DNA from 3 places in the Janthinobacterium sp. KBS0711 genome. Region 2 is predicted to be linked to each of the others. Evidence: predicted binding sites of a transcription regulator. Region 2 holds the regulator's gene; each other region holds the start of a gene.
The links. Region 2 encodes NrdR, which represses ribonucleotide reductase genes. Its sites were predicted from a motif close to CACNANATNTNGTG; they were not measured.
Positions count from the first base shown of each region.

Region 1 (13,357 bases), on a different contig from region 2:
CCATGGACGCCATCCAGGCCGGCTTGACGGCGTAGCGCGCATTGCCTTCGCGGCAGGCGTCGATCGCTTCGCGCCACACGCGCGTCACCTGCGCCACGTAGGCGGGGCTGCGCTGGCGTCCTTCGATCTTCACGGCGCGCACGCCCATGGCGATCAGCTGCGGCAGCAGCGCCAGCGTGTTCAGGCTGGCCGGCTCCTCGATGGCGTAATACTCTTCGTCGTTGACTTCGAAACGTCCCTTGCACAGGGTGGGATAGCTGGCGTTTTCGCCCGGTGCGTAGCGGTCGATCAGCACGCCGTTCAGGCGCGATTCGAGACCGTTCGGCGTTTCCAGCCAGCGCACGGATTTCGCCGGCGAGCACACGCCGTGGGTGTTCGGCGCCTCGCCCGTCGCATACGACGACAGCGCGCAGCGCCCTTCGACCATCACGCACAGGCTGCCGAAGCCGAAGACCTCGATCTCGACTTCCGTCTTGGCGATCAGTTGCTCGACCTGCGCCATCGACAGCACGCGCGGCAGCACGGCGCGGGCGATGCCGAAGTACTCATGGTAAAAATTGATGGCTTCGTAGTTGGTGGCCGAGCCCTGCACGGACAGGTGCAAACGCAGTTGCGGGTGGTGCTCGCTTGCATACGCCATCAGGCCCGGATCGGCCACGATCATGGCGTCGATGCCGGCCTGCGCGGCGCGGTCGATGGCGCTGCGCCACACGGCCCAGTTGTGCGGCTGCGGATAGGTATTCAGCGCCAGCAGCACCTTGCGCCCATATTGGTGGGCGTAGCGCACACCCTCGGCGATGGCCTTCTCGTCGAAATTGAGGCCGGCGAAATTGCGCGCATTGGTGGCGTCGCGAAAACCCAGGTAGACGGTGTCGGCGCCGTTGTCGATGGCCGCCTTCAAGGCAGGCAGGCTGCCGGCGGGGCAGACCAGTTCCAGCGGTCCGGCCACGCGGGTGGCGGTGGTTGATTCAAGCATCATGGTGTTCACAGTCCTGTAGCGGCTCAGGGTGCAGACTATAGCCCCGCCCATACCGCCCAGTCCTTGACGCAGGTGAAGGAATGCATGCATGGCTGGCGCGCGTTCAACTTGCTTGACCTGGCTGTAAAATGCCCCACTTTTCTCCCTCACCGATTGCCGCCATGCCCCGCAAACCGCTGCTGATTTTTTTGCTCACCCTGTTCCTCACCGTGCTGCAAGTGCAGTGGGCCGCCCCCGCGCAAGGCTACGACGCCGAGGCGCTCTCCGTGCTGTCGCCCGAGGCGCTGGGCGTCTGGGCCGGCGTGCTGCTGCTGTTCCTGCAAGCCGTCTTCGCGCGCCGCGCCATGCCCGTGCTGCGCCAGGCCGCCATCTGCACAGGCCTGCTGGCCGTCTACTGGCTGCTGGCGAACTACGTGACGTTCGACGCGCGCGTGGCCAGCTGGAGCACCTTCTCGGCGCGGGAAATCTGGGCGCACGTGCTGCCCGCCTCCGTCGTCAGCATCGCCGTCTGCGGCGCCGCTTACCTTGGCCTGAGCGGCTTCCTCCTGCGCCAGGGCCGCGCGAAAAAGTAAACGGGGACGCTTTTTTCACCTGCATCAAGGATTCGCCACGCAACTGCACGCGCCCTTTGACGCCACTATATTTAGTGATTAATCTCCATAAAAACACCGCATGTTGTGTTTATTGGAGGTTTCATGACGACGAATGCAGTTCTTCCATCACGCGGCCAGGTCGATGTCGCCGCGTCCATCAATGAATACCTGGACCGGCGCGACTGGCGTGTCAACGCCAACGCCAACCAGGGCTACTCGCTGGGGGGCCTGATACTCAATGTGTCGGGCAAGGTCATCGCCAATTACTGGCTGGACCAGGTGTATCCGCCGGAAGTGGGCGCGGCGCACCGCGAAGCGGCGCTGCACATCCACGACCTCGACATGCTGGCCGGCTATTGCGCCGGCTGGTCGCTGCGCACCCTGCTGCACGAAGGCTTGAATGGCGTGCCGGGCAAGATCGAATCGGGCCCGCCGAAACACATGTCGAGTGCCATCGGCCAGATCGTCAATTTCCTCGGCACGCTGCAAAACGAGTGGGCCGGCGCGCAGGCATTCAGCTCCTTCGACACCTATATGGCGCCCTACATCCGCAAGGACAGCCTGCGCTACGAGGACGTGCGCCAGTACATGCAGGAGCTGATCTTCAACCTCAACGTGCCATCGCGCTGGGGCACGCAGACGCCGTTCACCAACCTCACTTTCGACTGGGTCTGCCCGGATGATTTGCGCGAGCAGATTCCCGTCATCGCCGGCCAGGAGATGGACTTCAGCTATGGCGAGCTGCAGGCGGAAATGGACATGATCAACCGCGCCTACATCGAGATCATGATGGCGGGCGACGCCAAGGGCAGGGTCTTCACCTTCCCCATCCCCACCTACAACATCACCGAGGATTTCGACTGGCATAGCGAGAACGCGGAACGCCTGTTCGAGATGACGGCCCGCTACGGCCTGCCCTACTTCCAGAATTTCATCAATTCGGAACTCAAGCCGAACATGATACGTTCCATGTGCTGCCGCTTGCAGCTGGACTTGCGCGAACTGCTCAAACGGGGCAATGGCCTGTTCGGTTCCGCCGAGCAGACGGGTTCCCTGGGCGTGGTCACCATCAACTGCGCGCGCCTGGGCCACTTGTGGCGCGGCGACGAGCCAGCGTTGATGGCCGACCTGGACCGCCTGCTGGAGCTGGGCAAGACCAGCCTGGAAATCAAGCGCCGCACCATCGAGGAACTGATGCAGCAAGGCCTGTTCCCGTACACGAAGCGCTATCTGGGCACCTTGCGCAATCACTTTTCCACCCTGGGCGTGAACGGCATCAACGAGATGATCCGCAATTTCAGCGCCGGCGCCTACGACATCACGACACAGGAAGGCCATGCGCTGGCCGTGCGCCTGCTCGACCACGTGCGCGCCCGCATGGTGCGATTCCAGGAAGAGACGGGCCACATGTACAACCTGGAAGCGACGCCGGCCGAAGGCACGACGTACCGCTTCGCCCGCGAAGACCGCAAGCGCTATCCCGCCATCCTGCAGGCGGGCACCGTCGACAATCCGTATTACACGAATTCGTCGCAACTGCCCGTCGGCCATACGGACGACCCGTTCGAGGCGCTGGAATTGCAGGATGCGCTGCAGCGCAAATACACGGGCGGCACGGTGCTGCACCTGTACATGACGGAAGCGCTGTCGGATGCGAATGCGTGCCGCGAGCTGGTAAAACGCGCGCTGAGCCGCTTTTCGCTGCCCTACATCACCGTCACGCCCACGTTTTCCATCTGCCCGCGCCACGGCTACCTGGCCGGCAAACATGAATTCTGTCCCACCTGCGACGCGGAACTGATCGCCCGCAAGCAGTCCGATCTCGCTCACCCACTCAAGGAAACGCCATGAATGCACGTCCCGACTTCACTCCCGCCATCACCCTGCTCGACACGGAACGCCAGCGCTGCGAAATCTGGACCCGCGTGATGGGCTACCACCGCCCCGTCGCCTCGTTCAATATCGGCAAGCAGGGCGAATTCCAAGAACGCCAGTACTTTACGGAAGCGAGCGCCCGGGTTGGCCAGCCCGCCTGCCATGGCTGAGTTGAAAGTGGGCGGCCTGACGCCCTTTTCCGCCACCGACTATCCGGGCAAGCTGGCGGCCGTGGTGTTCGTGCAGGGCTGCCCCTGGCGTTGCGGCTATTGCCACAATCCGCACTTGCAGGCGCGCACGCCGGAAGGCGCCATGCCCTGGCAGGACGTCCTGACCTGGCTGCGCCGCCGCGTGGGCCTGGTCGACGCGGTCGTCTTCAGCGGCGGCGAAGCCAGCATGGACCCGGCGCTGGGGCGCGCCATGCAGGACGTCAGGGCGCTGGGATTCGGCATCGGCCTGCACACGGCCTGCATCTATCCGCAGCGCCTGCAGGAAGTGCTGCCCCTGGTCGACTGGGTGGGCTTCGACATCAAGGCGCCGTTTGCCGACTATCGTCATGTGACCCGCGTGGCCGGCAGCGGCGACCCCGCGCGCGCCTGCCTGGACGCCATCCTTGCCAGCGGCGTCGCCTACGAATGCCGCACCACCGCCCACCCCGACTTGCTGCCGGACGAACAGCTGTTGGCCCTGGCCAGCGCCCTGGCCGCCAAAGGCGTCGACAATTACGTGCTGCAGCAGTTCCGCGCCGAAGGCTGCCTGGACGCGGCGCTGTCCGGCCGCACCCTGCACGGCTATCCATCGGCGCCTGTTCTGGCGCAAATCGGCGCCATGTTTCCCCGTTTTACATTCCGTAATCATGGCAATTGAGCCTGCAGCCACATAATTGCTGAAAGCTTCACAAAATTCCCCGTTCTGCAACGCTGAAATGTCTTGCGTGCTGTAATGTATCAACTGTGCTGCGCACCACGCGCAGCCCATCTGATTCCTCACTCCGCATTACAGATAAGCGTCATCCATGAACGATTTCACCGCAGTCAGTCCAGGCCTCCCTTCCACCCACGCCGACATCCTGTACGGCCCGCCGCGACCGGATCTGCTGCGCGAGGAAGTGCTGGCCGACCTGCTGGAAGCGACGGCCCGCCGCTGCCCCGAGCAAATCGCCCTGATCGACGGCGCGCGCCGCACCACCTATGCGCAGCTCGATGCCCAGGCGGGCCTGGCCGCGTCACGCCTGGTGGCGGCCGGCGTCAAGCCCGGCGACATCGTGGGACTGTGGCTGCCGCGCGGCGCCCATTTGCTGCTGATGCAGGCGGCCATCGCCAAGGCGGGCGCCGCCTGGCTGCCCGTCGACGAAGACACGCCCGTCGAGCGCCTGCAGGTGTGCCTCGATGACGCGAACGGTTTTGGTGTCGTCAGCTGCGCCCAATTCGCGCCGCGCCTGGCCGAGGCAGGCATCGGCCGCCCCGTATGGACGGCGGAAAGCCTGCTGGCCCCCGCCACGCCGGGCGAACAGCTGCCCGCGCGCGGCGCCGTGCTGCCCGAACACCCGGCGTACGTGATCTACACATCCGGCTCCACGGGCAAGCCGAAGGGCATATTGATCAACCAGCGCAGCATCTGCCACTTCCTGCGCAGCGAAAACGCCGTGCTGGAAGTGGCGCAGTCCGACACCGTCTACCAGGGCTTTTCCGTCGCCTTCGACATGTCGTTCGAGGAAATCTGGATCGCCTACCTGGTGGGCGCCACCCTGTGGCTGGGGCCCAAGGAGATTTCGGGCGACCCGGAAGCGCTGCCGCGCGCGCTGGCCGACAACCACGTGACGGTGCTGCACGCCGTACCAACCTTGCTGGCCCTGTTCGCCGAGGAAGTACCGAGCCTGCGCCTGATCAACCTGGGCGGCGAGATGTGTCCGGAGTCGCTCGTCGAGCGCTGGTCGCGCCCGGGCCGCGCCATGTTCAACACCTATGGTCCCACGGAAGCGACCGTCTCGTGCAGCCTGGCGCGCCTGCGCCCCGGCGAGCCTGTGACCATCGGCACGCCGCTGCCCAACTACGGCTTGCTGGTGCTGCAGGTGGCCGAGCCGGGGGAAAACCATCCCTTGACTTTGCTGGCGCGCGGCGAGACGGGTGAGCTGTGCATCATCGGTCCCGGCCTGGCCGAGGGCTACCTGGGCCGGCCCGACCTGACGGTGGAAAAATTCCTGCCCAATCCCTGGAGCACGGGGCCCGACGATGCGCGCCTGTACCGCACGGGCGACCTGGCGCGCATCGATCCTGACGGCCAGGTGCTGTGCCTGGGCCGCGCCGACGACCAGGTGAAGATTCGCGGCTTCCGCGTGGAGCTGGGAGAGATCGAAGCCGTGCTGGCGCAGCAAACGGGCGTAGGCACGGTGGCCGTCCTGCTACGCAAGGATGACGGCATCGACCAGCTGGTGGCCTACATCGTCGGCAGCGACGAGGCGCCGGCCGAGGCCCTGGCCGCGAAAACCCTGCGCGCGGCCTTGAACCTGCACTTGCCGCCATATATGGTGCCGGGCCGTTTTGAATTGCTGCCGCTGATGCCGCGCCTCACCTCCGGCAAGATCGACCGGAAGGCGCTGAAGGCCATGCCCCTGTCCGCGCCGCCGCCTGGCGAAGCGGGTGAATCGGACGTACCGGAAACGCCGGCCGAAGCGGCCCTGTTCGCGGCGCTGGCCAAGCTGTTCCCGGGCCAGGCCATCTTGCGCCAGCTGGACTTTTTCAGCGACCTCGGTGGCCATTCCTTCCTGGCCGCACGCCTGGCCTCCGCCCTGCGCGCCGATCCGGCCTACGCCCACATGACGGTGCGCGACATTTACCAGAACCGGCAGATCGGCAAGATCGCCGCCGTGCTGAACGAAGCACCGGCGCTGGCCACACCGGAAGCGGAATGGAGGCCGCCATCGACGTGGAAGCGCTGGATCTGCGGCGCGGCGCAGGCGGCGGCCGTGCCTGGCCTCGTCACCCTGCGCATGGCGCAGTGGATGGCGCCGTTCTTCACCTATCACTTCTTCACGGGCGACACGGGCGACACCGTGCCGCGCGCCATCGCCGCCTCGATCGGGGTGTTCCTGCTGGCGACCCTGGCCGAATTTGCCATTGCGATTGCCGGCAAGTGGCTGATCGCCGGACGTTTGAAGCCGGGCAGCTATCCGCTGTGGGGCGTCACCTACTACCGCTGGTGGCTGGCCGACCGCCTGGTCGAATCGGCGCCCGCCTACCTGCTCAGCGGCTCGTCGCTCAATAGCTGGTGGCTGCGCGCGCTGGGCGCGAAAGTGGGCAAGGAAGTCGTCATCGGCTCGATGACCCTGCGCGCGCCCGACCTGCTGTCCATCGGCGACAACGTCAGCGTGGGCAATGCCGTCAACTTTGAAAACGCCCGGGTCGAACGGGGCCGTTTGCTGCTGGGCCAGATCAGCATCGGCAACGACGCCTGCATCAGCTCTTACGCGATCATGGAAGGCAATACCACAGTGGGCGCCTTCGGCCACCTGGAAGGTCAATCGGCGCTGGCCGATGGCGCGGCGGTACCGGCCGGGCGCGTGTACACAGGCTCTCCCGCGCGCGACGTTGGCGCGTTTGACCCTGCCAGCCAGCCGCCACGCCCCGCCGTCTCGCGCCTGCGCCTGACGGGCGAAACCGTGTTCTTCTGCTTCGGCATGGTCCTCATCGCCGTGCTGTTCTTCATGCCCGTCTTCCCCAGCTTCGTGCTGATCGACTGGTTCGACGAGCGCGAAATGATGCCGTGGCTGCAGGGACGCGACGTGACGACCCAGCTGGCCCGCTACTTCCTGCTGGCCTTCCCCGCCAGCGCCGTGCTGATCGTGCTGACGGCCCTGCTGTCAGCCGCCATCCGCTGGGGCGCGCTGCCCCGCTTGAAGCCGGGCAGCTCGCCCGTGCACAGCAATATCTATTGCGCCAAATGGCTGGTCAGCCATATCCAGGAATCGAGCCTGAACGTCCTGCATGGCATTTACGCCACCGTGTACGCGCCGTACTGGTACCGCCTGCTGGGCGCCAAGGTCGGCAAGGGCGCCGAGATTTCCACGGCCCTGGGCGTCGTGCCCGACATGCTGACCCTGGGCGACGACACCTTCATCGCCGACGCCGTCATGCTGGGCGACGAGCAGATCGACGGCGGCTGGATGACCATGCGTCCCACCGTCATCTCGCACCGCAGCTTTGTCGGCAACGGCAGCTATATCCCGGACGGCACCGTACTGCCCGAACACGTGCTGATCGGCGTGCACACGCATGCGCCCCGCAATGAACAGATGCACAGCGGCGACACCTGGCTCGGCTCTCCGCCCATGCACTTGCCCGCGCGCGAACAGGTCAGCGGCTTTGCCGAACACCTGACCTTCAAGCCGTCGCTGTTGCGCCGCCTGGGCCGCAGCCTGATCGAAGCGTTCCGCATCGTCGCGCCGCACGCCGTGGTGATCGCCGTCGGCTATACCCTGGTGCTGGACGTGATGCCGATCGCGGGCGCCGGACGCTGGGGCGAAGTGGTGGGCGACCTGGCCATTGCCGGCCTGGCCTACGGCATCGGCAATTTTTTGGTGGTCGTGCTGTTCAAGTGGCTGCTGCTGGGACGCTACCGCAAGCACGCGGCGCCCATGTGGACGCCGTTCGTGTGGATTTCGGAAGGCGTGACCAATCTGTACGAAGGTATCGCCGTGCCCAACTTCATGCGCTACCTGCGCGGCACGCCGTGGCTGCCGCTGGCTTTCCGCCTGATGGGCTGCAAGATCGGCCGCGGCGTCTACATGGACACGACGGACATCACGGAATTCGACTGCGTGCACATCGGCGACTACAGCGAATTGAACGCGCTGACCTGTCCACAGACGCATCTGTTCGAAGACCGGGTGATGAAGATCGACCACGTGGAGATCGGCCAGCGCGTCTACATGGGCCCGCGCAGCTCCGTGCTGTACAGCGCCAAGGTGGGCGACAATGCGCGCCTGGGACCGTTGACCCTGGTGATGAAGGGCGAACATATCCCCGCCGGCAGCAACTGGGCGGGCTGCCCGGCCGCGCCGCTGCGTAGCTGATCGCAGTTGATGGCTTTTACGGTGCTCCGGTTGGGGGATGGCGTGCTGGTGATCGGCATCGCCGCCGTGCTGCCGCGCTTGGAGGCCCGGTTACGCATCCGCGATGCCGCGCGCGAGGCCGTCGCACAGTGGCTGAAGCTGGATATCGAGACCATCTCGGTGGAGTCGACGCCGGGCGCCCCTCCCCACCTGCTGTTTCCCGGCGGCGTTGCGGGACTGTCGTTCAGCCATGACGAGGGAATCTCGCTGGCCGCCATCGGCTTGCATGGCCCTGTCGGCATCGACGTGATGCGGGTACAGGACATCCCCGACTGGTTCATTCTGGCGCGCGATTATCTGGGGCCGCAGGTGGCCGAAGCACTAGCCGCCTGCCCCGCCGAGCAGCGCCCATTGGCGCTGGCGCAAGCGTGGACGGCGCGCGAGGCGGCGCTCAAGTGGGCAGGTTTACAATTGGTGGAATGGGATGGGGCAGCACCGGCTTGCCGCTCGCATGCCTTGCCCCTGCCCGCACCCTACGTCGCGACCCTGGCATATTAATCTTCTTTGCCGCTACCGCTACCGCCAATCTGGACGAAAATCAGTTTTACGATAATACTGACGAGCAGTCCCAGCACCCCGATCAATTCCAGCATGGTCTTTCCTTTGCAGTGACAGCAGACGAGGCCACTGTACCGCGAACGGCGGGGCCGGGCCAATATCAAATCAGGCAGTCTCCGATCTCGAAAAGGCATACGATTGATTTCCATCAGACAGTTCCGCTACTTTGTCGAAGTCGTCGATGCGGGCAGCTATTCGCGCGCGGCGGAAAAGCTGTACATCGCGCAGTCGGCCCTGAGCCGGCAAATCAAGGAGCTGGAAGGCGAGGTGCAAGCCCTGCTGCTGACGCGCGACGCACGCCATATCGAGCTCACGCCCGCAGGACAGGTCTTTTATGAACGGGCCAAACGCATCCTCGACGACATCGAAGAAACCGTGCGCCAGACGCGCCACGTGGGACAAGGCGCGCAAGGCATCATCCGCCTGCTGCATTCAAGCTCCGTTACCCTGACGCCCGCCATCGGCGCCGTGCTGAACCGCCTGCTGGCGCAGTTCCCCGGCGTTTCGCTCGATGTGTCAAAGGGATCGTCGGAAAACCAGGCGGCCGACATCGAGGAAGGCCGCGCCGATCTGGGCCTCGTGCGCCTGCCCACCCTGCGCAAGCATGCCAACATCGTCGTGCGCGAACTGTTTGCGGAAAAGCTGGTGGTGGCCGTGTCGGCGATGTCGCCGCTGGCCGCGCTGGAGCGCACGACGATAGCCGCCCTGCGCGACGAAGCGTTCGTCTCGATCCCGCACAAGGACCGGGGAGGCCTCAGCTACCTGGTGGCGGGCCTGTGCCTGGCGCAGGGCTTCTTCCCGAAGGCGGCGCGCGCCCTGTCGCGCAAGACGTCGCAGCTGAACCTCATCGAGGCCAACATGGGCATCGTCATCGTCCCGGACAGCATGCGCCTGGTGGCGCCGCCCGGCGTGCATTTCATCGCGCTGCCGGACGAGGAGTCGCACTCCGTCGTGGGCCTGATCTCGCCGCGCGCGGCCAGCGGCATGGTGGCCGCGTTTACGGAAGCATTCGTGCGCGAAATGTCCCGCCTGCCGGCCGCTTAACCCTCCGCATACAGCGCCGCATCCACGTCGCGCACGGCCGCCATCAGCAAGGCCAGCTTCATGACGTCGAGCTGGCCATCCGTGCGCACGCGCGAGCACAGGTCGATGCCGTAGGGGCGCACCTGGCGCAGCGCTTCCATCACATTGTTCGCATCGAGGCCGCCGGCCAGAAAAACGGGACGGGGGCTGGCGCGCACGAAGCGCGCGCTGACGGACCAGTCGTGCGTGCGGCCCGTGCCGCCCAGTTCCGGCACCGCCGCGCCCGGGCGGCCCGAATCGAGCAGGAAAGCGTGGACATGGGGCGCGTAGGCGGGGATCAACGCCAAAGCCTCGGGCCCCTCCACGTGGATCACCTGCACGCGCCGCACGTGCGGCAGCAAGCGCGCCAGTTTCTCGACCTCGCCCGGGTCGATATGGCCGACGATCTGCACGGTGGAAGGCTGCGTGGCGCGCACGTGTTCGGCGATGGCTTGCGCCGTCGTCTCGGACGTCAACAGAAACGTGGCGACTGGCGGCGGCGTCCAGGCGGCGATCTGCGCGATGCGCGCGTCGGGAATCGGACCGGGGCCGGACGGCATGGCCGCCACCAGGCCCAGTGCGTCGGCGCCGGCGGCAATGGCCAGTTGCGCTTCGTCGATGGAAGCGATGCAGCAAATCTTGATGCGGGTTCTCATGGCCTTGCGTGCTCAGTCGGGATGATCAACATTACAACACAGGGCGGCACGCGCGCCAAGACACGCGGTCAAGGCGGCGCACGATTGTGTGCCAGCATGGGACCGCCCACTTCGTCTCGACGGAAGGCCGCTCATGCCGCCTGATCGTCAGCCCGCGCTGATTGACATGCGCCAGATGGCGGATGATACTTGACATCCGGGATTGCCATTGGAAGCCGTACATGCGTATCGTCGACTTTGAAGTCCGCAAGGAGTGTCCGCCGCAGTTGTGCGACTGCGAGCGCGAGCGCCTGCTCGACGATGCGCAGGCGGACCTGTCCATCCTGCGCCTGAACCTGACGGAAGAAAAGCGCCTGCTGGCGCACATCGAGGGTATCGCCACCCATGCGCAGTTGCGGAAGCTGCAGCTGCTGTTGCAGAAAAACCTGGGCGTGGAATTGCAGATTACACCGGGCAGCGGCGAAGTGCGCACCGTGCGCGGCTTCCAGATCCGCCTGCTGGAGCGGCCCGGCCTGTGCCGCAAGACGCGCGCCGCCATTCCCGCCGCCGTGCGCCGCTGCCTGGCCGCGCACCCCGAGATAGCGTTTGCGATATTGAATGAAAACGATTTGCTGGGCGGGGTGTAAGTCGGGTAGGTCGGATTAGCGGGAACCGCGTAATCCGACACCATTGTTGGCGTATGTGCGAATGTCGGATTACGCTCCGCTAATCCGACCTACGCCGCCACGCTGGCGCGGATGGGAATGACCTTGCCCTTCGCTTCGCGCGCCCTTAACTGCCCGCAGCCGCCCTCCACGTCCTGACCGGCCGAATCGCGCAATTTGGTCAGCACCCCGCGTTCGTGCAGGGCGGCGGCAATCGCACGCGCCTTTTCCCAGCTGGGGCGCTTGAACGGCAAGTCGGCTATGGTGTTATACGGGATCATGTTCAACACCGCGTACTTGCCCTGCAAGAGGGCCACGATGCCATCCATCTCATCGTCACCGTCGTTGACGCCTTCCATCAGGGTCCATTGATACTGCACCGGGTAGCCGGTCAGGCGCGCATACGACTCGCCGAAGTCCACCAGTTCGCGCGGAGTGAGCCTGGGCGCGCGCGGCAGCAGCTGTTCGCGCAACTCCGGCTTGGTCGTGTGCAAGGACAGCGCCAGCGCCGGCTTGACCCTGCCTTGCGGCAGGCGCTCGAAGGCGCGCGGGTCGCCCACCGTGGAAAACACGAGGTTCTTGTGGCCGATATTGCCCTCGGTGCCCAGCAGTTCGATCGCTTCCATCACATTGTTCAGGTTATGCGCCGGCTCGCCCATGCCCATGAAGACGACTTTTTTCACGGGACGCATGGTGCGCGCCAGCACCACCTGGGCGACAATTTCTCCGCTGGTCACTTGCCGGATCAAGCCGTCGCGGCCCGTCATGCAGAACTGGCAGCCGACGGCGCAACCGACCTGGCTCGATACGCACAAGCCGTCGCGCGGCAGCAGCACGCTTTCCACCGTCTGGCCGTCGTGCAGTCCCACCAGCAGGCGCGCGGAACCGTCGGCCCCCGGATGGGTGCTGAGCAGCTTCAGCATGCCCTGCAATTCCAGGTCGAGTGCGGGCAAGGCATCGCGCACGGGCAGGGGCAAAAAATCTTCGGCGCGGCGCCGGCCCTGGTCGTGCGGCTGCCCCTGTATCCAGTCGCGCAGCACGCGCTGTTCGTGCAGGGGCTTGGCGCCCAGGGCCCTCAGGCGCTGGCGGATGGTATCGATTTGCATGGCGTCAGAATAAAAAAACGGCGCGCAGGAATGAAACCGGCGCGCCGTGTTAGGGGTAAAAGCTTTAGACCTTCTTGACGAATTCCGTCTTCAGACTCATGGAACCGAAGCCGTCGATCTTGCAGTCGATATCGTGGTCGCTGTCGACCAGGCGGATGTTCTTGACCTTGGTGCCCATCTTGACGACACCGCCGCCGCCCTTCAATTTCAAGTCCTTGATGACGCTGACCGTGTCGCCATCCTGCAGGATGTTGCCAGCCGAATCGCGGTATACCTTGGCGCCCTCTTCGACCGCTTCGCCAGCCGTGGCCGACCATTCATGCGCGCATTCAGGGCAGATCAACTGGCTGCCGTCTTCGTACGTGAATTCGGATTTGCATTGCGGGCATGGTGGTAATGTGCTCATTTTATTCTCTGTCTGGTGAACAGCGCGTGCTGTAAAAGCCGACATTATACTGCCTACGCCCCGCATCAGCGGGCTTGTTTCACCATCATTGTCAAGGACGGCGAATAATCTCGATGGTGCTGTGGACGATCTCCTCGTGGATGCCGATGCGCGTGCGCAGCTCGGCGCCTGTCAGCGCGGGGTCGCGGCTGACGACGGACAAGGCGCACGAGTACAGCTGCTTGCCGACTCGCCACACGTGCAGGTCGACGATGCGCGGCGTGTCGCCGGCGCTTTCCACTTCCACCGCCTCGCGGATTTCGTCCACCACGGGGTGGTCCATCTCGCGGTCCAGCAAGACCTTGCCCGTCTCCTGCATCAGCTTTTTC
Region 1 covers NZ_LBCO01000020.1:25,549-38,905, reverse strand. Annotated here, with positions in the region: gene ubiU (ubiquinone anaerobic biosynthesis protein UbiU) at 1-979, opposite strand, end outside; gene VM94_RS11455 (hypothetical protein) at 1,141-1,551, shown strand; gene VM94_RS11450 (ribonucleoside triphosphate reductase) at 1,675-3,423, shown strand; gene nrdD (anaerobic ribonucleoside-triphosphate reductase) at 3,420-3,617, shown strand; gene VM94_RS11440 (anaerobic ribonucleoside-triphosphate reductase activating protein) at 3,610-4,314, shown strand; gene VM94_RS11435 (Pls/PosA family non-ribosomal peptide synthetase) at 4,463-8,518, shown strand; gene VM94_RS11430 (4'-phosphopantetheinyl transferase family protein) at 8,540-9,055, shown strand; gene VM94_RS11425 (LysR family transcriptional regulator) at 9,254-10,159, shown strand; gene VM94_RS11420 (phosphoribosylanthranilate isomerase) at 10,156-10,833, opposite strand; gene VM94_RS11415 (hypothetical protein) at 11,055-11,459, shown strand; gene VM94_RS11410 (RNA methyltransferase) at 11,549-12,583, opposite strand; gene VM94_RS11405 (zinc ribbon domain-containing protein YjdM) at 12,648-12,989, opposite strand; gene dmeF (CDF family Co(II)/Ni(II) efflux transporter DmeF) at 13,081-13,357, opposite strand, start outside.
Region 1: VM94_RS11450 (ribonucleoside triphosphate reductase) is a predicted target of NrdR. The motif match lies at 1,615-1,628, and genes of this name have one in related genera.

Region 2 (7,701 bases):
CAGCCCAGCTTGATGACGATGGGCGCGCCCTTGCCGCCGCTGCACGCCCACTGCAAGCCTTGGGCGGCGGCATTCCATGCGGAAGTGTCGCGGCAGATATGCAGGCGCGCGCCGGGCAAGGCCGCATGCAGCCGCTGCTTCCATTCGGCGATATCGAATTGCGCCAGTTCGGCCGCGCTGCAGGCGGCAGTACCAAAACAGTCCGGCGCACCGCCGCCCGCTTCGGCCTCGTCCGCCGCCGCATACGCCACGTTCAGGTAGGAATTGCCCGTATCGGGGCCATTCATGAGCACGCTGTTCGCGCGCATGCGCTCGGCCATGCCGGCCGCCAGTTGCACGCCCGCCGACAACAGCGCCGACTCATGGCGCGCGCGCAGGGAGTTCAATTGCAGGATGCTGGCGCCCAACAGGCCCAGCGCCAACAGCAGCAGCGACACGAGCACCTCGACGAGGCTGCTGCCACCCATGAGACCACGCGCGCCGCTGTGCATGAGCTTCTCCTGCGGACAGAATGAAACCAGGACTGGAGCCGCACGGACGCACGGCCCAGCTACAAGATAGGCGCGCGCAAAAAGCCGGGTCTGCGCTGGCGCAAACAGTACGGCGAAAGGTGGGAAGAACAGCGTTGGGATTAATCAGTCCGCTTGCCGGGCGAACACTGGCGTGGTGAACACGGGGCGCAAACCGGCCCCGTTTTCAACAAGGTGAACAAGAAGGTGAGGTCAGGGCTTGCGCGCCTGCCCCACTTCGGCGATGGCATCCTGGAACTCGGCCAGGTCTTCGAAATTCTTGTACACGGAGGCGAAGCGGATGTAGGCGATCTTGTCGAGGCGCTTGAGTTCCTGCATGACGAGTTCGCCGATATAGCCGGAATCAACTTCGCGCAAGCCGCTGGTCAGCAGTTTTTCCTGGATGGACGCGATGGCCGTATCCACGGAGGCGGCCGCGACGGGACGCTTGCGCAAGGCCAGCATCAAACTGCCGCGCAACTTATCCGCAGCGAACTCCGTCCGGCTGCCATTCTTTTTGACGACGGCCGGCATGATAAGTTCAATGCGCTCGTAAGTCGTAAAACGCTTGTCGCATTTGCCGCAGCGGCGGCGGCGCCGAATGGCATCCCCTTCCTCCGATACGCGCGTATCGAGAACCTGGGTGTCGCCGTGCTGGCAAAATGGACATTTCATGGGCTGGCTACAACTTTATAGTAATAATTACGGGAAATCACCGTCCTTGTACAAAGGGCGCCCGAATCACTCCGGGCGCCCTTGGGCACGAAGGAATGTGTCATACAGAATCTTACTCTGTATGACACATTCTGGACAAATAATTATGCAGCGTACACAGGGTGCGCGTCGGCCAGCACTTTCACGGCCGCTTTCACGCGCTCGATGGTGGCGGCGTCATGCGGATTGTCCAGCACGTCCGCGATCAGGTTGCCCACTTCTTCCGCTTGCGCTTCCTTGAAACCGCGCGTCGTCATCGCCGGGCTGCCCAGGCGAATGCCCGAAGTGACGAATGGTTTTTGCGGGTCGTTCGGGATGCCGTTTTTGTTGCAAGTGATGTGCGCGGAACCGAGGATGGCTTCGGCTTCCTTGCCCGTCAGGTTCTTGGCGCGCAGGTCGACCAGCATGACGTGCGATTCGGTGCCGCCGGAAACGATGCGCAGGCCGCGCTTGATCAGGGTTTTCGCCAGCACATCGGCGTTCTTGATCACTTGCTTCTGATATTCAACAAATTCAGGGCTCAGCGCTTCCTTGAAGGCAACGGCCTTGCCGGCGATCACGTGCATCAGCGGGCCGCCCTGGATGCCAGGGAAGATGGCCGAATTGATGGCTTTTTCGTGTTCGGCCTTCATCAGGATGATGCCGCCGCGCGGGCCGCGCAGCGATTTGTGCGTGGTCGAGGTGACAAAGTCGGCGAACGGCACCGGGTTCGGGTACAGGCCGGCGGCGATCAGACCGGCGTAGTGGGCCATGTCGACCATGAAGTAGGCGCCAACTTCCTTGGCGATCTTGCCGAAGCGTTCGAAATCGATCTTTTTCGAGAACGCGGAGGCGCCGGCGATGATCAGCTTTGGCTTGCGTTCGCGGGCCAGGCGTTCCATTGCATCGTAGTCGATGTCTTCTTCCGCCGTCAAGCCGTAGGAAACGACGTCAAACCATTTGCCGGACATGTTCAGCGGCATGCCGTGGGTCAGGTGGCCGCCTTCGGCCAGCGACATACCCATGATCAGGTCGCCTGGTTTCAGCATGGCGAAGAATACGCCCTGGTTCGCTTGCGAGCCCGAGTTCGGCTGCACGTTCGCGCATTCGGCGCCGAACAATTGCTTGACACGGTCGATGGCCAGTTGCTCGGCCACGTCGACGTACTCGCAGCCGCCGTAGTAGCGCTTGCCTGGATAGCCTTCGGCGTACTTGTTCGTCAGCTGCGAGCCTTGCGCTTCCATTACGGCTGGCGATGTGTAGTTTTCCGACGCGATCAGTTCGATGTGGTCGTGCTGGCGCGTGTTTTCTTTTTGAATGACGGCGAACAATTCAGGATCGACGTTGGCGAGGGTATGATCTTTTGCAAACATGTAAAAACTCCAAGTATGAGGGTGCTTGTACTGGCAGATTGGATCGAATGAGGGGAGCCGGCGTTAAGTGAATAACAACATTGGACAGGCAGCCTCTTCGTGCTTTTCCATAGTGGCTACCCAGGCGAACGGCTGATGAAAAATCTCACGTTTCCCGGTGGGTGCCCACCTTTCGCCGGTTTGCCGATCGCCACTCATGGAGATCGCCCGACTTTTCGCCAGTCACGTGAGACGTAATGGAATGCAAATTGTAAGTTAAGTGCCCAAATTGAGCAAGGAATGCAAGCGTGCCGCTATAATCGCCGCCCGGGCAGCGCCGGTCCGGCGTCTTAAGCTGGATGTAAACTTTGCTCATGCATGTAAGCGTATGTTACGGGGCTTGCCATTGCAGCCCTCCGTTTTACAATGCTGCGGTGCAACTTATATGCAGCTTTTGCATGGCTTTCCAGCAAGCGCCCACAGTCACAAGAAGAAAAATCGCGTAAAATGTTGCTCAATCTCACTACTGGCGCAATAAACATGCCTTCAGTCTTTACCTGGAACGTACGTGTCTACTATGAAGACACCGACGCCGGCGGCATCGTCTATTACGCTAATTACCTGAAGTTCTTCGAGCGCGCGCGCACCGAATGGCTGCGCGCCATCGACGTGGGCCAGCAGGAATTGCTGGAGCAGCATGACGCGATGTTCGTTGTCAAAAGCGTCAACGCCGACTATCATGCGCCAGCCAGACTCGATGACACGGTAAGATTAACCTTAAGTATAGAAAAAATGGGGCGCGCCTCCATCGTTTTCCTGCAACAAGCCTGGTGCGGCGACCGCCTGCTCAACACGGCGCGCGTCAAGATCGGCTGCGTCGATTCGGCACTGCGTCCGCGCGCCGTGCCTGATGCAGTCGCGGCCCGCATGCGCGCCGCCTGACCCCACCCGCCACCCCGGATAATTCACCCAACAGACTGCCAGCCAATGAACGTTACACAAGATCTTTCTTTCCTCGCGCTCATCACCAATGCCCACCTGATCGTGCAACTGATCATGGCCCTGCTGCTGCTGATTTCCCTGACCAGCTGGACCTACATTTTCCGCAAGATGTTTGCCGTGCGCCAGGCGCGCAAGCAAACCATCGAATTCGAACGCAGCTTCTGGGCCGGCGGCAACCTGCATGCGCTGCACCAGAACGCCAGCGGCAACCGCGACCAGAGCGGCGCGCTGGCCCGCATCTTCGACGCCGGCATGGGCGAATTCATCAAGGGCAAGGCTTCCTACGGTTCGCGCGAAGCGCTGGACGTGGGCGCCGTGCTCGACGGCGCACGCCGCGCCATGCGCGCAGCCTTCCAGCGTGAAATGGACGTGCTCGAATCGCACCTGGCCTTCCTCGCTTCCGTCGGTTCCGTCTCGCCGTACATCGGCCTGCTCGGCACCGTCTGGGGCATCATGAACGCCTTCCGCGGCCTGGCCAACGTGCAGCAAGCGACCCTGGCCGCTGTCGCGCCCGGCATTGCCGAAGCGCTGATCGCCACCGCCATCGGCCTGTTCGCCGCGATTCCCGCCGTCGTCGCCTACAACCGTTTTTCGCATGACATCGACCGCCTGGCGATCCGCTTCGAGAGCTTCGTCGAGGAATTCTCCAACATCTTGCAGCGCCAGTCGCGCTAAGAGGGAGCAGCGTCCATGGGTTCCTCATTCAATAGCGGCGGCATGCGCGGCGGCCGTGGCCGCAAGTTCAAGTCCGAGATCAACGTCGTGCCGTATATCGACGTGATGCTGGTGCTGCTGATCATTTTCATGGTGATGCCGTCGTCGAACAATCCCAGCGTGGTGAACTTGCCCAACGCGGAAAAGTCGGCGAAACCGCCCGATGACTATATTCAGATCGTGCTGAAACCGAATGGTTCGCTGTCGATCGGCGTCATCGGCAAGGAACAGCTGTCGCCGGAAACGGAACCGAACCGCGACGCCCTGCTGCGCAAGCTGCGCGGTTTGCACGAAACCAATCCGGACTATCCCGTGATGATCGCGGGCGACAAGGAAAGCAAGTACGACGATGTGATCCAGCTCATTTCGGAAGCGAAAAAGATGGGCATTACCCGCGTCGGCCTGGCCACCAAGTAAGCACAGCGTCCTGTTTCCAGACTTGACCGTTTTTAGATAGACTAGACTTTGCAGAACAAACAAATCGACCATGTACTCGGCAAGCCCTACAGCGTGCCGCGCGAACGCAGCCGCTGGCCCTCGCTGGGCCTGGCGCTGGCGATGCACCTTGGGCTGCTGTTTTTCCTGTGGGTGGGCGTACACTGGCAAAATACGGAACCTGTCGCCGTCGAAGCGGAAGTGTGGGACATGAAAGTGCAGACGGCCGCGCCGCCGCCCGAAGTGGCGACGGAACCGGAGCCGACACCGGCCCCGCCGCCTGAACCGCAAGTGGAACAGCCGGCTCCGCCGCCACCGCCGCCGGTGGCCGCGCCCGAGCCGAAGGTCGACCTGCGCGAGGCGGAGATCGCCCTTGAGCGCAAGAAGGCCAAACTGAAGGAAGAAAAAGAGAAAGCGGCAGCGGAAGAGCGCCGCAAGCAGGAATTAAAGGAACGCGAGGAAGAAAAGCGCGAACTGGAAAAACAGAAGCAGAAAGAAAAAGACAAGGCTGAAAAGCTGGAAAAAGAAAAGGCCGACAAGCTGGAGAAAGCCAAGCAGGCCAAAGAGAAAGAAAAAGCGGCGGAAGAAAAAGCCGAGAAAGAACTGTCCGAGAAAAAAGCGGCGGCGGAAAAAGCTGCCAAGGCGAAAAAAGCAGCGGAAGAGAAAAAAGCCGCCGACAAGGCGCGCGCTGCGGAAATGAGCCGCATCACGGGTGCGGCGGGCGCCGGCACGACGGGCACGGCCGCGAAAGCGACCGCGCCACGCAAGGACAGCGGCTATGTCGCTGCCCTGACGAGCAAGATCAAGAGCAATATCGCGTACAGCGGTAGCACGGACGTGCCGGGCAACCCGCGCGCCGTGTTCAAGATCGAGCAACTGCCAACTGGGGAAATTATTTCGGTCCGAAAGATTAAAAGTAGCGGCCTGCCGGCGTATGACAGCTCGGTGGAAAACGCCATTAATAAATCGTCGCCACTGCCGAAGAAAAAAGACGGCACCGTGGAACGCGAGATTGAACTCATATTCGAGATGAAGGATTTGCCTAAATGATGACCATGAAAAAAATGAGCTATGTCGTGCTCTGCGCCAGCCTGGTGCTGGGAGCGTCCAGCGCCCAGGCGCAGCTGCGCGTGGAGATTACGGGGATCGGCAGCAACCAGATCCCGGTGGCTGTCGCCAGCTTCGTCAATGAATCGGCGGCGCCGCAATCGCTGTCCGGCATTATCAAGGCCGACCTGGCGCGCAGCGGCGTGTTCAAGCTGATCGACGCCGATGCGCCCGTAGCGGAAACGGCACCCGTCAGCTATGAACAGTGGAAGTCGCGCGGCGCCGACGCGCTGGCGGCCGGCACCGTGCAAAGCATGGCCGATGGCCGCCTGGACGTGCGCTACAAGCTGTTCGACACCATCAAGGGCGCGCAGATTTCCAGCATGAACAATGCGGCCGCGCCGCAGTTCAACCGCCTGCTGGCGCACAAGATCGCCGACGACATCTATGAAAAGCTGACGGGCGTCAAGGGCGCGTTCGCCACGCGCATCGCCTACGTCACGCAATCGGGCCGCGAATACCGCCTGGAAGTGGCCGACGCCGATGGCGAAGGCATCCAGGTCGCCCTGCGCTCGAACGAGCCGATCATTTCGCCTGCCTGGTCGCCGGACGGCACCAAGGTCGCGTACGTGTCGTTTGAAAAGAAAAAGCCCATCGTCTACGTGCAAAACCTGGTGACGCGCCAGCGCACCATCGTATCGAATGAAAAAGGCAGCAATTCCGCACCGAGCTGGAGCCCGGACGGCTCGCGCCTGGCCGTGGCCCTGTCGCGCGATGGCCATACCCAGGTCTACACCGTCAATGCCGACGGCAGCGGCTTGCGCCGCGTCAGCACCAGCAGCGGCATCGATACGGAACCCCAATTCTCGGCCGATGGCCAAAGCATCTACTTCACCAGCGATCGCAGCGGCGGACCACAAATCTACCGCATGTCGGCCAGCGGCGGCGAAGCCAAGCGCGTGACGTTTGGCGGCTCCTACAACATCAGCCCGCGGATTTCGTCCGACGGGAAGACACTTGCTTATATTTCCCGTCGCGACGGCAATTTCCAGCTCTACGCGCTCGACCTGGCTAGTGGCCAGGAACTGCGCCTGTCGGACACCGCCAACGACGAATCACCGAGCTTTTCGCCCAACGGGAAATATATCATGTACGCGACCGAATCCGGACGACGCAAGTCGCTGGCAGTGGTATCGGTGGATGGCCGCGTCAAACAGCGTTTGACTACGCAAGCTGGCAATATCAAGGAGCCCACCTGGGGTCCTTTTATGAAGTAAATGCTGTACAGTTTCACCTTTAACCATGACCCGGAGAATAAAAATGAGTAACTTTAAAAGTTTGGCTTTCATCGCCGCTACCGCAGCTCTGCTGTCCGCCTGCAGCACCCCAGTCAAAGTAGCCGAGACCCCAGTGGTTGAGCGCGCTCCTGAAAAAGTCGCAGCTCCAGTTGACACCCGTCAAGTTCAGCCAGTAACGACCGCATCGGTCGATCCACTGGACGATCCAAAAGGCGTGCTGGCTAACCGCAGCATCTACTTCGACTTCGACAAATACGTCGTGCGCGAAGCGGACACCCCAGTCGTGCAAAACCACGCTGGCTACCTGGTGAAAACGCCTAGCCGCAAGATCCTGATCCAAGGTAACACCGATGAACGCGGTGGCGCTGAGTACAATCTGGCCCTGGGTCAGAAACGTGCTGAAGCCGTGCGCAAGTCGATGGCAGCCCTGGGCGTGCCAGAAGGCCAAATGGAAGCCGTGTCGCTGGGCAAAGAAAAGCCTAAAGCACAAGGCAGCAACGAAGCAGCATGGGCAGAAAACCGCCGCGCTGACATCGTTTATTGATGTTGACAGGTGAGCGCGGCAGCATTGGCGCTTACCTAACTGGCCAGTCATAGGCATAATAATGGGGCGCAGCGCGGTGATTCACCGCCCGGCGCCCCGTTTGCATG
Region 2 covers NZ_LBCO01000007.1:75,263-82,963, reverse strand. Annotated here, with positions in the region: partial or broken gene pilV (type IV pilus modification protein PilV) at 1-491, opposite strand, end outside; gene nrdR (transcriptional regulator NrdR) at 723-1,184, opposite strand; gene glyA (serine hydroxymethyltransferase) at 1,328-2,575, opposite strand; ZMP/ZTP riboswitch at 2,687-2,811, opposite strand; gene ybgC (tol-pal system-associated acyl-CoA thioesterase) at 3,095-3,496, shown strand; gene tolQ (protein TolQ) at 3,542-4,231, shown strand; gene VM94_RS04150 (ExbD/TolR family protein) at 4,247-4,687, shown strand; gene tolA (cell envelope integrity protein TolA) at 4,736-5,755, shown strand; gene tolB (Tol-Pal system beta propeller repeat protein TolB) at 5,761-7,029, shown strand; gene pal (peptidoglycan-associated lipoprotein Pal) at 7,073-7,594, shown strand.

Region 3 (10,214 bases), on a different contig from region 2:
GTTGTTGGCGGCCAGCGAGTCAGCCGTCACGAAGAAGCCCAGGTTGCGCTTGACCAGGCGGCGCTCGTCGTCCGTCAGGCCGTTCGGGTTTTTCCACAGCTCGATATCGCGCTGCATGTTCACTTCCTGCGGCATCCAGTGGTTGGCGCAGCCGGCCAGGTATTTGTCCCATGCCCATTTGTACTTGAACGGCACCAGCTGGTTGACGTCCGTCTTGCCATTGATGATGCGCTTGTCGTCGGCATTCACGCGGCGCGCCACTTGCTCGGCGTTCGCTTCGGACGGCTCGGCACCTGCCGGCAGGTTCAATTCAGTATTACCCAGTGGCGCTTGCTGCGCCGGACGCGGCACAGCTGCCGACGTGGTTTCATCATCCCAGGACAACGACATATTCTTCTTCCTTTCCATGCCGGCGAGCCGGCGATCCGCAACAGGCCCGTTGAATCGGACAATGCGGATATTGACAACATTGAATCAGCCCAGACGCTCTGGGCTGACAACTTTAAATTTTTTAAAAACCGTCGCGAGCAAGCCCGATATCGGGTCGAGTAGCGCAGCCGTACTTTAGTACGGTGAGCAACACAGAACCCGAGAGGGGGCTGCGCAGCAGGTTTTTACTGGCAGGCTTCGCACTCTTCGAAACCGTCATCACCTGGACGCAGGTAGCAGGCTTCGCCATCGGCGTCGTCCGCTGCCGCTGCCACCACTGGCGCCACGGCCACCGCTGCTGCCGCGACGACCGCTGCCTGGGCGCTTTGCGCGCTGGCCGACATGCCGCCGTCGACTGCCACGGCGTTCAGGGCGCCCGTCTTGGAAGTCGATTTCTCCATGTGGGTGGCGGCGATGGTACGCAGGTAGTAGGTGGTTTTCAGGCCACGCAGCCATGCCAGCTTGTAGGTCTCGTCCAGTTTCTTGCCCGATGCGCCAGCCATGTAGATGTTCAGCGACTGGGCCTGGTCGATCCACTTCTGGCGACGCGAAGCCGCTTCCACCAGCCAGCTTGGCGACACTTCAAAGGCGGTGGCATAGATATCGCGCAGGTCTTGCGGGATGCGGTCGATCTTCACCAGCGAGCCGTCGAAGTACTTCAGGTCGGAGATCATGACTTCATCCCACAGGTCGCGTGCCTTCAGGTCGCGCACCAGGTAGCCGTTGATCTCGGTGAATTCGCCCGACAGGTTCGATTTCACGTACAGGTTCTGGAACGTCGGCTCGATACAGGCCGATACGCCGATGATGTTCGAAATCGTCGCCGTCGGGGCGATCGCCACGCAGTTCGAGTTGCGCATGCCGAACTTGGCGATGCGTTCGCGCACCGGCGTCCAGTCCATGGCCGACGAGGCATCGACTTCCAGGTAGCCGCCACGCTCTTCGGCCAGCAGTTTCACCGAATCCTGCGGCAGGATGCCGCGGTCCCACAGCGAGCCGGCGTACGACTCATAGCGGCCGCGCTCTTCGGCCAGTTCCGTCGACGCCAGGTAGGCGTAGTAGCAGACGGCTTCCATCGAGGTGTCGGCAAACGATACGGCGGCGTCCGAGGCGAACGGCACGCGCATCATGTGCAGGCAGTCCTGGAAGCCCATCACGCCCATGCCGACCGGACGGTGGCGCATGTTCGAATTGCGCGCCTTGTCGACGGCGTAGTAATTGATGTCGATGACGTTGTCGAGCATGCGCATGGCGGTGCGGATGGTCTTGGCCAGCTTGACGTGATCGAGCTTGCCTTCCTTCATGTGCGCCGGCATGTTGACGGAACCGAGGTTGCAGACGGCGATTTCGTCAGGGCCCGTGTTCAGCGTGATTTCCGTGCACAGGTTCGAGCTGTGAACGACGCCGACGTGCGACTGCGGGCTGCGGATGTTGCAAGGATCCTTGAACGTGATCCATGGGTGGCCCGTTTCAAACAGCATCGACAGCATCTTGCGCCACAGGTCCAGCGCGGCAATCTTCTTGAAGACGCGGATTTCGCCGGCGGCGGCCTTGGCTTCGTAGCCCAGGTAAGCCTGTTCAAAGGCCTTGCCGACCTTGTCGTGCAGGTCTGGCGTGTCCGACGGCGAGAACAGGGTCCAATCGCCTTTTTCCATGACGCGCTTCATGAACATGTCGGGAATCCAGTTCGCCGTGTTCATGTCGTGCGTACGGCGGCGGTCGTCGCCCGTGTTCTTGCGCAGGTCGAGGAATTCCTCGATGTCCATGTGCCAGGTTTCCAGGTAGGCGCAGACGGCGCCCTTGCGCTTGCCGCCCTGGTTGACTGCCACGGCCGTGTCGTTGACCACTTTCAGGAACGGCACCACGCCTTGCGACTTGCCGTTGGTGCCCTTGATGTGGGCGCCCAGGGCGCGCACTGGCGTCCAGTCGTTGCCCAGGCCGCCGGCGAACTTGGCCAGCAGCGCATTGTCCTTGATGGCGTCGTAGATGCCTTCCAGGTCATCGGAGACGGTGCTCAGGTAGCACGACGACAGCTGCGAGCGCAGGGTGCCCGAGTTGAACAGGGTCGGCGTCGAGCTCATGAAGTCGAACGAGGACAGCAGGCTGTAGAACTCGATGGCGCGCGCTTCGCGGTCCGCTTCGTTCAGCGCCAGGCCCATGGCCACGCGCATATAGAACGCTTGCGGCATTTCGATGCGCACGTCCTGGATGTGCAGGAAGTAGCGGTCGTACAGGGTTTGCAGGCCGATGTAGCCGAACTGCAAGTCGCGGTCGGCGACGATGGCTTTCGCCAGGCGCTCCAGGTCGAAGCTGGCAAGTACCGGGTTCAGCAGCTCGGCGGCGATACCCTTGGCGATGTATTGCGGGAAATAGGTCAGGTATTCGGCGGCAGCGGCCGCTTGCGGCACTTCCTTGCCGAACACTTCCTTGCGCACCGTGTGCAGCAGGATGCGGGCCGTGACCTGGCTGTAGGCCGGGTCTTTTTCCATCAGCGCGCGCGCCGCCAGAATGGCCGACTTGTGCAGCTCTTCGACAGGCACGCCGTCGTACAGGTTTTTCACGGTTTCAGCCAGGATGGCGTCGGCATCGACATGCTTTTCCAGGCCGGCGCAGGCGGCGTTGATCAGGTCGCGCACTTCCTGCATGTCCAGCAGGCGGCGCACGCCGTTGTCGGTGACGTTCAGCTGGGGCGCGGTCACTTGCGCGGACGCGCCTTGCGCTTCCTTCTGCAAGCGGCGCTCTTCCATGTGCTTGGCGCGGTACAGCACGTAGGCACGCGCCACGTCGTGCTCGCCCGAACGCATCAGCGACAGTTCCACCTGGTCTTGCACGTCTTCGATATGGAAGGTGCCGCCGCCCGGATGGCGGCGCACCAGCGCGGCGACGACGCCGTCCGTCAGTTGCTCCACCAGTTCGCGGATGCGTGCCGAGGCTGCGCCCTGGCCGCCGTTAACGGCCAAAAACGCCTTGGTCATGGCGATGGCGATCTTCGAAGGCTCAAATGCCACCACCGCGCCGTTGCGGCGGATGATGCGATAGTCGCCCAATGCCGCGCCCGTGCTCGCCACGCTGTTGGCCGCGCCTGGCGCTGGCGATACTGGCGTTGGATGGATGGAAATATCTTGTGGTGATTGCATTGAAGCTCCCGTTGTCAGCTAAAGTCAGCCTGCAGTTTTGCTGCCGCGTGTGTTGTTGAATAGAACGCCCGATGGTCAGGGTTTCTTCAGATATTTGTTGCTAAATAGTAAATTAATAATGCATAAAACAGTGTCAGAATCCATCTCGCCACACCGCACTGCCCGGCTGGCGCGAAACACGATCAAGGGTGATAAACCGCCAGTTCCAGTGCTTTATCAGCAATCCGGGTAGCTTTGACAATAATTCTGAAAACGTCTGTGATGGCACTACATATAGTCTTTACGTCCAACTTCTGCACTAATTGTAGTACCCATCGGAGGGTGATGCAATAGTTTTCCGGCATCCGTTGGCGTAATTTTTTGTATTTTCATATACGATTTCGGTTGACTTTTCAGGGCATGGATGGAAAGCCCAATCCCCGCGAAGTAAGCGCTAACGCAGGCTGCCCGCGCAGGGTTTCCAGCCAGCATACTTGGTAAAAATGCCAGTCAAAAAATGGCCCCGGATCCGTCTTTCTCCCCGGCGCGATATGCTCGTGCCCGCGCACCTGGGACAGCCCGTAGCGCGCCACCAGCGCCGCCGTCAGCGCCGCCAGCACATGGTATTGCCGCTGCTGGAAGGGCACGTCGTCCGCGCCTTCCATTTCGATACCGATGGAATAGCCATTGCATTGCGGGCGTCCTTCGAACATGGACGCGCCCGCATGCCAGGCACGTTGATCAGTAGAAACATATTGCAACAACGCACCATCGCGCCGCACAAAAAAGTGCGCCGATACCTGCAAGCCACGCAGGTCGGCGAAAGAAGGATCGGCATTATAATCTACCCGGCCCGTAAACAAGTCCGACACATGCGGCCCGCCAAAGTGGCCGCCCGGCAAGCTGATGTTATGAATCACCAGCAAGTCGATTTGCGCACCGTCCGGGCGCGCATCGTGGTGCGGCGAGTCATAGCGCAGCGCGCCGTCGCACCAGCCGTCTTCATCTATCGTCCATCCGCTCATCAAGTAAAGCTTCCTGTATCGTCAATTTCTGCATGCGGTAACGCAACTGGCGCACGCTCAAGCCCAGCTGGCGCGCCGCCCGTGCGCGGTGGTAGCGCGCCTGCACCAGCGCCAGCATGATCATGTCGCGCTCGGCCTGGCGCAAATACACGTCCAGCGGCAGGACGGGGGCCACGCCATGCGCCGCCATGCCTGGCAGGCACAGTTGCCGTTCCGGCAAGTCCGGCAATGCCGGCGGCGCCCGCAAGGGCATGTCGCCCGCCGCCGATGGCAAGACCAGCCCGTCGAGCGCGATCACGCCGCCGTCGGCAAAGGCCAGCGCCCGCTCCAGCACGTTTTCCAGTTCACGCACATTGCCGGGAAACGCATGCGCGGCCAGGGCCGCCAGAACGGGCGGCGCCAGACTCACGGTCCGGCGTGGCGACAGGCGCGCGAGAATCACCTCACATAATACCTGCAGATCGCCGCGCCGCTCGCGCAGCGGCGGCAACACCAGCTCGATCACATTCAGGCGGTAAAACAGGTCCTGGCGGAATGTGCCGGCGGCCACGCCCCGCGCCAGGCCATGCTGGCTGGCGCACAGGATGCGCACGTCGACGGCTTCGTCGCTACTGCCGCCCAGCTTGCGCACGCGGTGCTCCTGCAGCACGCGCAACAGCTTTACCTGCATGGCCAGCGGCAGATCGTCGACTTCGTCGAGCAGCAGGCTGCCGCCGTGGGCCGCCTGGAACAAGCCCTGGCGCTCGTGCAGCGCGCCCGTATAGGCGCCCGGGCGGCAGCCGAAGAATTCCGCCTCCATCAGCGCTTCGGGAATGGCGCCGCAGTTGACGGCGATAAACGGGAAGCTGGCGCGCGCGCCCTGGGCATGGATGGCGCGCGCCGCCAGTTCCTTGCCCGTGCCCGATTCGCCGCGGATGGCCACCGGCGCGCCACAGCGGGCGATGCGGCCGATCTGCGCGCGCAGCGCCTGCATGGGCAGCGAGTTGCCGCTCAGTTGCGGCGCCGGCGGCATATCGCCGGCAGGATGCTGGCTGGGACTGGGACGGGACATGGAGGCGCGCCTTTCCGCAATGGCGGCGACGAACCGCCTGCTGCAGATGCTACGCCGGACGGATGCCGGAGGACGTTACGATACGGATGAGCAACGCGCGCGAACCTGCCGGCCTGCCCTTACAAGGTGGCGTGCGCGTGGCTGCAGTAATCGTGACCCTTGGCCTGCACGTTTTCCGAGGCTGGGTAATACACGCCGCAATGGGCGCAGCACAGCATCAGCTCGGCATCAGGCAATTCCTGCGGCCGGCCGGGCGGCGTAAACGGGTTCGGCTGCTGTTGCTGCTGCGCGCGGGCGCGCTGCTGCATGCCACGGATCTTGCTGCGGATCGCAAACAGCACCAGGAACACCAGCGCCAGCCAGAATAAAACACGTGTCATGCGAATCCTCGGTGTAAAACCACTTCCAGTACAAAACGGCTGCCGACATAGGCCAGCAGCAAGGTGGCGAAACCGGCCAGGGTAAAGCTCAGGGCCGTCTTGCCGCGCCAGCCGCGAAAGCGCCGGCCTGCCAGCAGCGAGGCAAACAGCAGCCACGACAGCATGGTAAACACGGATTTGTGATCCCAGTTCAAGGCCTTGCCGAACAGTTGCTCAGAAAACACGATGCCCGACAGCACGGTCAGGCTGAGCAAAATAAAACCCAGGCCAATCATGCGGAACAGCAGCTTTTCCATCGTCAGCAAGGCTGGCAGCTGGTCCAGCGCCGTGCCGATGAAGCCACGGCTTTCGCTGCGCGTATGCAAGCGCGATTCCTGCAGCGCCATCAGCACGGCGTGAAAGGCGGCAATCGTCAGGGTGCTGTAGGCGAGCACGGCCACGGCAATATGCCAGCCGAAGACGGCCGACTTGCCTTCCATGCTGACCTGGCTGCCAGGGAAGGCCCAGGCCAGGCCGATGGCGAGGACGGCGCTGGGCATGACCATGCGGCGCAGGCCATCCAGGCTGAAATTGCGGTTCTCTATCCAGTAGGCGCCCACCGAAACCCACAGCGCGGCCGACAGCATGGCGGAAAAACCAAAGCGCAAGGTGCCCGGCGCCATCAGGTCGAACCACAGGGTGGCGGCGTGCGCCAGCCAGGCGACGCCAGTCAGGCCGGCAATGAGCCGGGCACGGGACGAGGGAAGCACTGCGCACGCCGCGTACAACAGGGCGGCAATGAAAAAGAAATAGATCTGCATAGTTTAAGTTTACACCATAGCCGGCAAGCGCGATTCAAGCGGCAGTATGGGCTGCAGGCAATTTGCCGCCAGCCGATACCGCAAGCCTGCCATGATATCGCGCCTCGGCCGCGGCGGGGTGGCGCAGCCTCAAGATTTCAGCAATCTTTCCTGCGGCACACTGCCGCCGCGTCACGGCCACGTTGCCATCTGGATGAGGCAGTCCTATAATTATGTCCATAGAGCAACAATCTTTCACCTTTCGCCACTCGCCCCCACCGCCATGTTCTCTTTCAAAAAAATGTCCTGGACCTGTCTCCTGCTGGCTGCCTGCACTATATTAAGCGGCTGCATGAAAGATGCGCCTTCCCAATCCACGTACGAAGAGTATTTCCGCACATCCGTCCAGAGCTATGACCTGTACAAGGAGTACTTCGACATCGCGAAGCTGGAAAAGCTCAACGGCTGGAAAGAGAACGAACAGTATGAAATCAAGGGCTCGGCCGTGCTGCGCGCCAAGGTGGGCTACCTGGAATTGCTGGCCGACGTGGCCGACAAGCTCGAGGCGCAGGCAAAGACGGATGGCTCCGTGGGCATGACCATGGGCCTGGGCCTGATGGCGCGCGGCATGAACGGCGAAAACAAGGTCTTCCGCGACTTCTGGGTGCAGCAACAGGAAAAGAAGGCGATTCCCGCGCCGCTGCTGGCGCGCCAGGCGGCGATGACGGCCGAGCGTTTCGACAACCTGATGCAATGGTCGGACCAGCTCGTGCAAAACAATTACGGCGCCATCATCAGCCGCCAACTGAAGAAGGGCGATGAACTGACCCGCATCTACACGCTGAGCTTCCGCCAGACGGAAAAAGGCTGGATGGGTTTTAACGCCCGCTAAAGCCACTCCTCCACAAAAAAACCTCCGCGCCATCGCTGGTGCGGAGGTTTTTTCATGGCTGCCTGATTTACTTCACGTTCAGGCTCTTTTTCGCCTGCTCCAGCAAGTCCGTCTTGACCCAGTCCTTGGCCACGGGCGGCTTCGTCATGCGGCCCACGCCCGTTTTCACCATCACATCCGTGGTGATCTGGATATGCTCGGGCGAGATGTCGTACGAATACGGCGAATTGCTGATCGCGTCGTCGAAGTCATCCTTCGTGATCTGGCCGCGGAACACGACTTCGCGCACATATTTTTCCGCCGTCGCCTTGTTGTCGATAAAGGTCTTGGTGGCTTCGACGAAGCAGCGCATGAACTTTTCCGCCACGGGACGGCGTTCCTTGTAGAATTTTTCCGTCATCACCATGGTCCGCACGGGTTCGCCGATCGGCGTATCGTACGGTTTGATGACTTCGGTGCCGAAACCCTTGTTGATCGCCTGCGACGACTGCGGCTCGGACTGCATCATGGCGTCGATATTCTTGCCCATCAGCGCCTGGTTCAAGTCGGCATAGGCGAGAAATACCAGCTGCACGTCCTTGCCCTTGGTTTCCGAATACGTCAGGCCCGCCTGCGACAGCTCGGCCAGCAGCAGCACTTCCTGGATGCCGCCGCGCGTCACGCCCACGCGCTTGCCCTTGAGTTCCTTGACACTGGTAATCTTTTGCCCCGCCCCGCCCACCAGGCGCGCGCCGCCCTTGGCAAAACCGGCCACCACATAGATCGGCGCACCGCCGGCGCGGCCGGAAATGGCCGCTTCGGACGCCGTCGCGCCCACGTCCAGCTCGCCCGCGATAATCGCCTGCATCACGTCGAGGCCCTTGGCGAAGATATGCTCTTCGACCTTGATGCCGCACTTGGGCGCGATTTCCTTGATGTACGACACGGCGCCGTAATGGGCGAATTTCAAATTACCCAGGCGCACGACTTCCTGCGCCTGCGCCTGCACGGCGCCCATGCCGAAGGCCAGCATGAGGGCGGCGGCGATACCGGTCTTCAAAGTTGATTTTTTCTGCATCGGGTTCTCCTGTGGTGGTTGGTGTGTGCCCGCAAAGGCAAAACTACGCGAAACACTGCTTTTATTATCAGGAGATAGTACCGCGTGTTGGAGCCAGGGCAACATTTTTTTGCCGGCAGCCACGCTGCCGGCGTTGTTATTACTGCCTGTTATTACTGTCCCGCCAGCGCCACGACCGGATCAAGTCCCGACGCCTTGCGCGCCGGCATGAAGCCAAACACCAGCCCCGTCACCACGGCGCAGGCAAACGCACCGGCGATGGCGCTCAGGGAAAAGATCACGGGCACGTCCCAGACCAGCAGCAAGCCGGCCACCGTCACGCCGACTACGATGCCGGCCACGCCGCCCACCACCGACACCAGCACGGCTTCCGTGAGGAACTGGCGCAGGATGTCGCGCCGGCGCGCGCCCGTCGCCATGCGGATGCCGATTTCGCGCGTGCGCTCGCGCACCGTCATCAGCATCACGTTCATGACGCCGATGCCGCCCACCACCAGCGAGACGGCCGCGATCAGGCTCAGCATCATGGTCATGTTGTCCTGCGTCTTGGCTTCGGCGGCGATCGACGCGGCCGCGTTGCTGATGCCGTAGTCGCGGATGCGGTGGCGCTCGAACATGGTGGCGTCGACGGCCGCCTCCACTTCCGTCACGCGCTTGACGTCGTCCACCGCCATGACGGTGTACGTGGGCTCGCGCTGGCCGAAGACGCGGATGCCGGCCGTGGAAAACGGCAGCAGCAGCACGTCGTCTTCATCCTTCTCGCCCGTCAGCGCGCCCTTCGCGCTCATCACGCCGATCACCTGGAACGGCACGTTGCCGATCAGGATGCTCTGCCCCACGGGATTGGGCACGTCGGGCATCAGCTTTTCCGCCAGGTGCGCGCCCAGCACGGCCACCGTGGCCATCTCGCGCTCGTCTTCCTCGGTAAAGAAGCCGCCCTTGGCCACGGGCCAGGTCTGGATCTGCGGCAGGGCTGGTCCCGTGCCGCGCACATAGGTCTGCACGTCGAGGTTGCCGTGGCGTATTACCTTGTTGCCCGTGACATTCGGCAGCACGTGGGAAATGCCCGGCACGTCCTTGAGCGCATCGAGGTCGGCCAGGGTGATACTGCGCCCGGGGATGCGCGAGCTTTCGCCGCGCGACGCCATGTACAGCAGGTTCGAGCCAAACGCGCCCAATTGCGCCATCACCTGCTGGCGCGTGCCCAGGCCGATGGCCAGCATGACGATCACGGAAGCGACGCCGATGACGATGCCGAGCAGGGTCAAGCCCGTGCGGAAGCGGTTGATCCACAGCACGCGCCATGCCGCGCGCGCCGCGTCGAGCAATTCCGTGCCCAGCGACGCACCGGTATCGTGCGCGGCGCGCGACATGTCCAGCGGCGGCAGGGCCGTCGACGTGGCGGGAATGGCGATGGCGCCCGAATCTTCGATGATTTCGCCATCGCTGATCTCGATCACGCGGCGCGCCTGGGCCGCCACCTTG
Region 3 covers NZ_LBCO01000024.1:660,411-670,624, forward strand. Annotated here, with positions in the region: gene VM94_RS15605 (ribonucleotide-diphosphate reductase subunit beta) at 1-390, opposite strand, end outside; gene VM94_RS15610 (ribonucleoside-diphosphate reductase subunit alpha) at 615-3,566, opposite strand; gene ampD (1,6-anhydro-N-acetylmuramyl-L-alanine amidase AmpD) at 3,959-4,570, opposite strand; gene VM94_RS15620 (sigma 54-interacting transcriptional regulator) at 4,548-5,621, opposite strand; gene VM94_RS15625 (PP0621 family protein) at 5,741-6,001, opposite strand; gene VM94_RS15630 (cytochrome C assembly family protein) at 5,998-6,801, opposite strand; gene VM94_RS15635 (hypothetical protein) at 7,133-7,672, shown strand; gene VM94_RS15640 (ABC transporter substrate-binding protein) at 7,740-8,729, opposite strand; gene VM94_RS15645 (MacB family efflux pump subunit) at 8,882-10,214, opposite strand, start outside.
Region 3: VM94_RS15610 (ribonucleoside-diphosphate reductase subunit alpha) is a predicted target of NrdR. The motif match lies at 3,832-3,845, and genes of this name have one in related genera.